2 regions of the Arthrobacter sp. Y3221048 genome follow, and region 2 is predicted to be linked to the other one. Evidence: riboswitches for the same ligand, from Rfam matches in the RefSeq annotation. Region 2 holds a riboswitch; the other holds the start of a gene.

Region 1 (3,401 bases), 100 kb from region 2:
TTGCGCCGAGGCTCTTTTCGTCGACGGTTCTTTATTCACGGGAGAATCCTCGGGTGGAGTTCGTGCTGTTGCGGGCGGCCGGAAATAGCCCTAGAACGCCGAGCCTACGGCAGAGTAGTAGCTTAACCTGCCCCCGCTGACTCCTATTCCCAGAGCGCGGCAACCGCAAATAAACAACGACGCCGATGCTCGCCGCCGGGAGAAAACCTCCGACCGGCGGGGGAGGGCGCAGCGTGAAGAGTTCCCAATCGGGTCCCCTTAAAGAGGAGAAGCCCGCCGCGTGATACGAGGAGGCGAAGTCCTGCGGCGCGTTAAAAGAGGAGAAGCCCCGCCGGCGCATGGCCGACGAGGCTTCCCTGTGATCCTGGAACTGCCGTTGGGGGGAATGGCCGTTCCAGGGGCATGAGGGGTGGTTACATCGTGTAGTAACCGGTAACGGGCATGGCGTTCACGTCGTGCACCATGGTGCCCTGGCTCGGGTTCAGGGCGCTGATCATTTTGCCGTCGCCCAAGTAGATGCCCGTGTGGCCGCCGCCGTTCTGCACCACCAGGTCGCCCGGCTTCGGGTTGCTGGTCGGGGTCAGGGCGCTGCCCTGGTGCTGGCTGAGGCGGGGCAGGTCGACGCCAGCCTGGGCGTAGACCCACTGAGTGAAGCCGGAGCAGTCCCAGCCGGCGGTGGAGGTGCCGCCCCAGACGTACGGCGTGCCCTGACCGGACATGGCGATGTCCACGATGCTCTGGTTTCCGCTGGTGGAGGCGGGCTTGATGTCGGCGCTGGCCAGCGAGACCGTCGCGGCGTCTGTCGACGCAGCCAGGGTCGTAGCGGCTCCGCCGTTGCCCTGGGCTGCCTGGCCGCCACCGGACTGCGCGGATCCGGTCAGCGCGATCTGGTCGCCCGGGTAAATGATGGAGTAAGCGCCAAGGCCGTTGATGGCCAGCACGTCCTGCACATTTTTGCCGTACTGGGCGGCAATCGTGCCGACGGTGTCGCCTGCGACCACAGTGTGCGTGGTGGCACCGGCGTCGGCAGTGGAGCTGGTAACCGAAGCGCGCTCCACCTCGAAGCCGGCGTTGGCCGGAGCGGCAACGGTGCCGGTTACGTCGGCGGCACCGTAGGTCGGGACGGTGACATCGGCGGCAGCGTTGGCCGGCAGGCCGGCACCCAGCATCAGGCCACCGGCGGCCGTGACCACGGCGGCGCCGCGGCCGACGGTGCCGGCGCGGGATGAGACGGCGTGGGACAGACCGGCCACGGTGGTGTTGCGGACCGGGGTGGCACGGTGGCGTGCGCGATTGTTTTTGAGCAGCAAGAAGATACCTCTCCCAATGCCTGCGAGGTAAGCTGTCGGGTTCGGGTGGGAGTCACCCGGCCGTGCGGCAGCGCGGTATGCACTCCGTACGGCTTAACCCCAAGAGCCCCAAGAGGGGCCCGGAAAGTGGGTCCCCCGCCTCTGCCAGATGTCTAGCGAACGAACCCGGAAAGGCTGGCAGAGCTAGGCAATACCCTCCGAGGACATCAGCGGATGATCGCCGATGTGTTGAAAACAGTACATAACGGTTCGATAACTGTCCAAGCCCTGAAATTTACCTGTGGATAACCTGAGAGTCACCGAATGACACCGGCTTCCTGCTCCGGATTCAGGCGCAGTCGAGGGCGGTGGGGAGTACATCGGCAGGAACAAAATGGCCTCGATCGCACCGCTTTCCTGTGCCTTGGCGCCTTGAAGAGTGGGGAGCATCACGGCCGTCGTTGATCCGGGCCGTTCTCCCCTGCAACAGGGCGGCCATTGTCCGAGCACGACGGCGGGAGTAGGCTCCGCCTTATCCGGGCCGCGGGGACGGCCGGCGCTTCGGCTGTGGCCGGCGGCGTGGCCCAGCCACTTCGGAAAGGAATGAGCGCCATGCCCATCACACGTGAGTTGATCATCAACGGCGAGCACGTCCCGGCAGCCTCCGGCAAGACCACCGAGGACATCAACCCCTACACGGGCGAAGCCTTCGCCACTGTCGCGGCCGCCGGACCGGAAGATGTCACGCGAGCGGTCGACGCGGCGTCGGCGGCCTTCGACGCGTGGGCCGCGACGCCTCCCACCCAGCGGGCGAAGATTTTCCTGAAAGCTGCCGACCTGTTTGAAGACCGGATGCAGCAGGGCATCGAGTTGATGGCCGGCGAAGTGGGTGGTGTGGCGGTCTGGGCCGGTTTCAACGTCCAGCTGGCCGCCAACATCCTGCGCGCGGCAGCGGCAGCCACCACCGCACCTCGTGGCGACGTGCTGGCCACCGACCTGCCCGGCAAGTTCTCGTTCTCCGTCCGGCAGCCCTACGGCGTGGTAGCGGCGCTGTCTCCGTGGAACGCGCCGTTCATCCTGGGCATGCGGGCCATGGCCATCCCGATGGCCGTCGGAAACACCGTGGTGCTCAAGCCCAGCGAGGACGCGCCGCTGGCCTGCGGCCTGTTCCTGGCGGACGCATTGCTGGACGCGGGCCTGCCCGCTGGGGTGCTGAACGTCATCACGAATGACCGGGCGGACGCGAACGATGTGGTGAGCACCCTGATCTCCGACCCCCGCGTGCGCAACGTGAACTTCACCGGTTCCACCAAGGTGGGACGCATCATCGGCACGCTCGCGGCGCAGAACCTGAAGCCTGCGGTGCTTGAGCTCGGCGGCAAGAACTCCCTGATGGTGCTCAAAGACGCGGACGTCGACTACGCCGTGCAGGCGGCGACCTTCGGCGCGTTCATGAACGCCGGGCAGATCTGCATGTCGGTGGACCGCGTGATCGTGGACCGCAGCATTTCCGAGGAGTTCTCGAGCCGGTTCGCGGAGAAAGTCGCCACGCTGCCCACCGGGGACCCGATGAAGCAGGACACGGTGATCGGACCGCAGGTCACCCAGGCCTCGGCGGACCGGCAGTACGCACTGATCGACGACGCCGTGTCCAAGGGCGCGACGGTGCTGGCCGGCGGCGGGAAGGCGGCCCAAGCCGTGGTGCCCGCGACGGTGCTCTCCGGGATCACCGAGGAGATGCGGATCTACGACGAGGAGATCTTCGGTTCGGCGACCACCATCATGGAGGTGGACGGCCCGGAACAGGCGGTGAAGCTGGCGAACGACACGAACTACGGCCTGACCTCCGGTGTCATCACGGAGAACCTGGCCGAGGGCATCGAGGTGGCGCAGCGGCTCAAGACCGGCATTGGCCACGTCAACGACCAACCGGTGCTGGATGAACCGATGGCCCCGTTCGGCGGCATCCAGGAGTCGGGCTACGGCAAGTTCGGCGGGCAAGCCGGCATCAATTCGTTCACCGAGGAGCGCTGGATCACCATCCAGCAGAACGGGCACGCGCAGTACCCGTTCTAGGGATGTTCAGGGCCTCCCACACTCCACGTTGGGGCA
Region 2 (3,401 bases):
TAAATGGCCACGTGAGCCACACCGGCACCGCCGTTGGCGTAGTAAATGATGTCGCCCGGCTGCGGGGTGGACACCTGCGTGCCGTAGGCAAAGAACTGTGCGGGGGCAAGGTCGCCCACCGCGAAGCCTGCCGCGCGCAGGGCGTTCTCGACCAGGGCGGTGCAGTCCTGGCCGACACCGATCTGGCCGTATGCGGCCGCGACGATGGCGCCGGCGGCTCCGCTGGCGGCAGCTTCGTCGGCCTTCTTGACGGTTTTGGTTTCGTTCGACCCGGCGTCGTTGCCGGTCGTGGGGGTGATCTCGTTGGAGACGGCCTGGACAACTGCCTCCGGCGCGGGGGTGGAGGTGATCCCCGCACGTTCGAAGGTCAGCTTCACGGCTGCGGAGGCCTGCACGGCTTCCACCTGCACGCGGGCCGGGGCGTCGACCCCTCGGTCAGCGCTGACAGCCTGGGCCGGGATGGTACCGGTCAAAACCAGGCCGGTAGCGGCGGCGATCACGGCACCCTGACGTCCCATGGTTCCCGCATTCGCGGACACAGCCTTGGAAATCGTCTCAAGCGGGCTCGTGCGGACGGGGGTCGCACGATGGCGGCCCGCAGTAATGCTCTTGGACACGGTCTGTACCTCTCCCAAATGCCTGCGAGGTGAGCTGTCGGGTTCGGATGGGAGTTCATCCGGCCGGCCGGCGTGCGGGCTGGTGGCCCGGGCCTGATCGGCTTTACCCCAAGGACACCGTGCGATGTCCGGGAAGTGGTTCCCCCGCCTCTGCCATGCGAATCGGTGCGAACGAACTTCGGGCGACGGCAGAGTTCGGCATTCCGCCCGAAGGTGCCAGGCTGTGGGCGACTGGCACGGGTGAAACCTTATAACAGTTTGCGGGTTGTGTCACGTTCCGGTTACGGCGTGTTGGTCACAGCCAGCCGGTGGGGTCCACCAGCTTGTCGTTGACCATCACTTCGAAGTGAAGGTGGCATCCGGTTGAGGCTCCGGTCGTGCCGCTTTGGCCCACCATCTCCCCGCGCTGCACGGTGGCGCCGACCGACGTGTCGATGGTGCTCAGGTGGTTGTAGGTGGTCTTCAGGCCGTTGCCGTGGTCCACCACGATCCGGTTGCCGCCGCCGCCGACCTGGAAGCCTGCCTCGACGACGGTTCCGCCGGCTGCCGCGTGGACCGGAGTGCCACAGGCTGCTCCATAGTCCTGGCCGGTGTGCAACTCCCCGGCATAGCCGGTGATCGGACTGACGCGGTAGCCGAACGGCGACGTCATGGTCATCTCGTCCATCGGCTGCGAGAGGGAACCTTCGCTGCTGACAACCTTGGCGTTGCTGCCGGAAGCGACCATGACCTGCTTCAGCTTCGTGTCCGGGTCGAACTTGCTGGTCAGCCCGGCACGCTCAAACGTCAGGCGCGCTTCGGTGGCGGCGGAGATGCTGCTGCTGGCGGCCGGAGCCTCCTGCGGGGCGTCGGCCGTGGCGCCGGCCGTCGTCGGGAGCATCACTGTCAGGGCCATCCCGGACGCGGCTGCGACGATCGCGGTTTTATGCCCGACGTCGCGTGCGGCTGCTGCTACCGGCGACGGCGCCGGCTGGGCGCGGCGGCGGCCGGGTGTCGCGGCACGTGGGCGTGAGTGTTCGACCGGGGCGGATGAACGGCGCCGTCCCGAGGCTTTGTGACCTGCCAAAATTCTTTACCTCTCCAAAGCGCCTGCGAAGTTAGCTGTCGGATTCGAGTCAAGAGAAAACTCGGCCGCACCGCACACAGCGTGAGTGGAACGATTCACCTACGCTTTGCCCGCTGCGGCTTCACCCCAAGGCAGCGTACAAACTGCCGCTTGGTGGGTCCTCCGCCCCTGTCTCACGGATACACGCCTCCGCCGACAGGGTTCGGCTTGCGGAGGGTGTGGGATCGATGTCTCGATACCCCGGTCAACTATACGTAAAACTCCCCGAAAGTAATAAATCCGTTATCCGTGGTGCGTGTATTTAGGGGACAACGTTTCATCGCATTGATACAAAGATGTGCGCGGCAACTTCCGGAGGCAGTTCCAAGGCACCGTCGATCCCCGGCACGCGCACGGAAATGTACTCGCCGGCGGTCTCCAGTTGAAGGCTTGCGCCGGGCTTCAAGCCGCCCTCTTCCAGCTGGAGCAACAGTTCCGGTTCCACCTGGATGGGCTCCGCCAGCCTGACTATGCTCACCTGTTTATCGGCCGTGTAGCTGCCCATGGCCTGTGCCAGATTGAGCACGCCGGAGGTGAACTCTTCGGCCGGCTGGCCCCCGAGCGCTTCCAAACCGGGGATGGGATTGCCATACGGCGAAACCGTTGGCCTGCCCAGCAGTTCGTAGAGCCGCTGCTCGACCCGCTCGCTCATCACGTGTTCCCAGCGGCAGGCCTCGTCATGCACGTAGGCCCAGTCCAGTCCGATGACGTCGGAGAGCAACCGCTCGGCCAGCCGGTGCTTGCGCATCACTTCGGTCGCTTTTCGCCGGCCCAGTTCGGTCAGCTCGAGATGCCTGTCGCCGGTGACGACCACGAGTCCGTCCCGCTCCATCCGCCCGATCGTCTGCGAAACCGTCGGGCCAGAGTGGCGCAGCCGCTCGGCGATCCTGGCGCGCAGCGCAACGATGTTCTCTTCTTCGAGCTCGAGGATAGTGCGCAGGTACATCTCGGTAGTGTCGATGAGATCAGTCAATGGCTTCTTGCTCCTCGGCGCGGTTAAAGGCTGCTCCAGCAGCATGCATGAGGGTGTTCTCCCCTCACCAGCCTAGCCTGTTTTCCGTGCCCGACCGGCAGCTACGCCGCGGGCTGACGCGCCATGCGGCCAACGCAACAATGCCGGGTTCAACTAACGGCGGCCCTTGGCGTTGGGGCAGAATGAAACGGGCGTTCAACGGCGAACCGCCATCGAGATCATTGCCCCCACGCCAGGAAAGGTATTCATGAGCGATACCCAGTCCATCAGCATTCCCGCCGACCTGCTCCCCAAGGACGGGCGCTTTGGCGCGGGACCGTCCAAGGTCCGTCCGGAACAGGTCGACGCCCTGGTCGCCGCCGGCCAGAACCTGCTGGGCACGTCGCACCGCCAGGCACCGGTGAAGAACCTCGTGGGCAGCGTCCGCGAGGGGCTTAAGTCGTTCTTTAAGGCGCCGGAGGGTTACGAGGTCATCCTGGGGGTTGGCGGCTCGACGGCGTTCTGGGACGTTGCATCCTTCGGACTGGTGGAGCAGAAGGCGCAGCACCTGTCCTTCGGCGAGTTCAGTTCCAAGTTCGCCGCGGCCACCAACAAGGCCCCGTTCCTGGCCGAGTCGAGCATCATCACTTCGGAACCCGGCTCCCGGCCGGAGCCGCGGGCAGAGGCCGGCGTGGACGTCTATGCCTGGGCGCAGAACGAAACCTCC

The links. Region 2 has a riboswitch for cyclic di-AMP ahead of AC5RVS_RS12335 (M23 family metallopeptidase). Riboswitches for the same ligand answer to the same signal wherever they lie in the genome.
Region 1: another riboswitch for cyclic di-AMP. It lies ahead of AC5RVS_RS11875 (C40 family peptidase); the one in region 2 lies ahead of AC5RVS_RS12335 (M23 family metallopeptidase).

What each region holds. Positions count from the first base shown of each region.
Region 1 covers NZ_JBNHHX010000003.1:646,191-649,591, reverse strand. The annotation lists gene AC5RVS_RS11880 (MDR family MFS transporter) at 1-39, opposite strand, end outside; gene AC5RVS_RS11875 (C40 family peptidase) at 414-1,310, opposite strand; cyclic di-AMP (ydaO/yuaA leader) riboswitch at 1,314-1,478, opposite strand; gene AC5RVS_RS11870 (aldehyde dehydrogenase family protein) at 1,902-3,365, shown strand.
Region 2 covers NZ_JBNHHX010000003.1:747,747-751,147, forward strand. The annotation lists gene AC5RVS_RS12330 (NlpC/P60 family protein) at 1-518, opposite strand, end outside; cyclic di-AMP (ydaO/yuaA leader) riboswitch at 622-795, opposite strand; gene AC5RVS_RS12335 (M23 family metallopeptidase) at 913-1,683, opposite strand; cyclic di-AMP (ydaO/yuaA leader) riboswitch at 1,689-1,901, opposite strand; gene AC5RVS_RS12340 (iron-dependent transcriptional repressor DtxR) at 2,000-2,695, opposite strand; gene serC (phosphoserine transaminase) at 2,943-3,401, shown strand, end outside.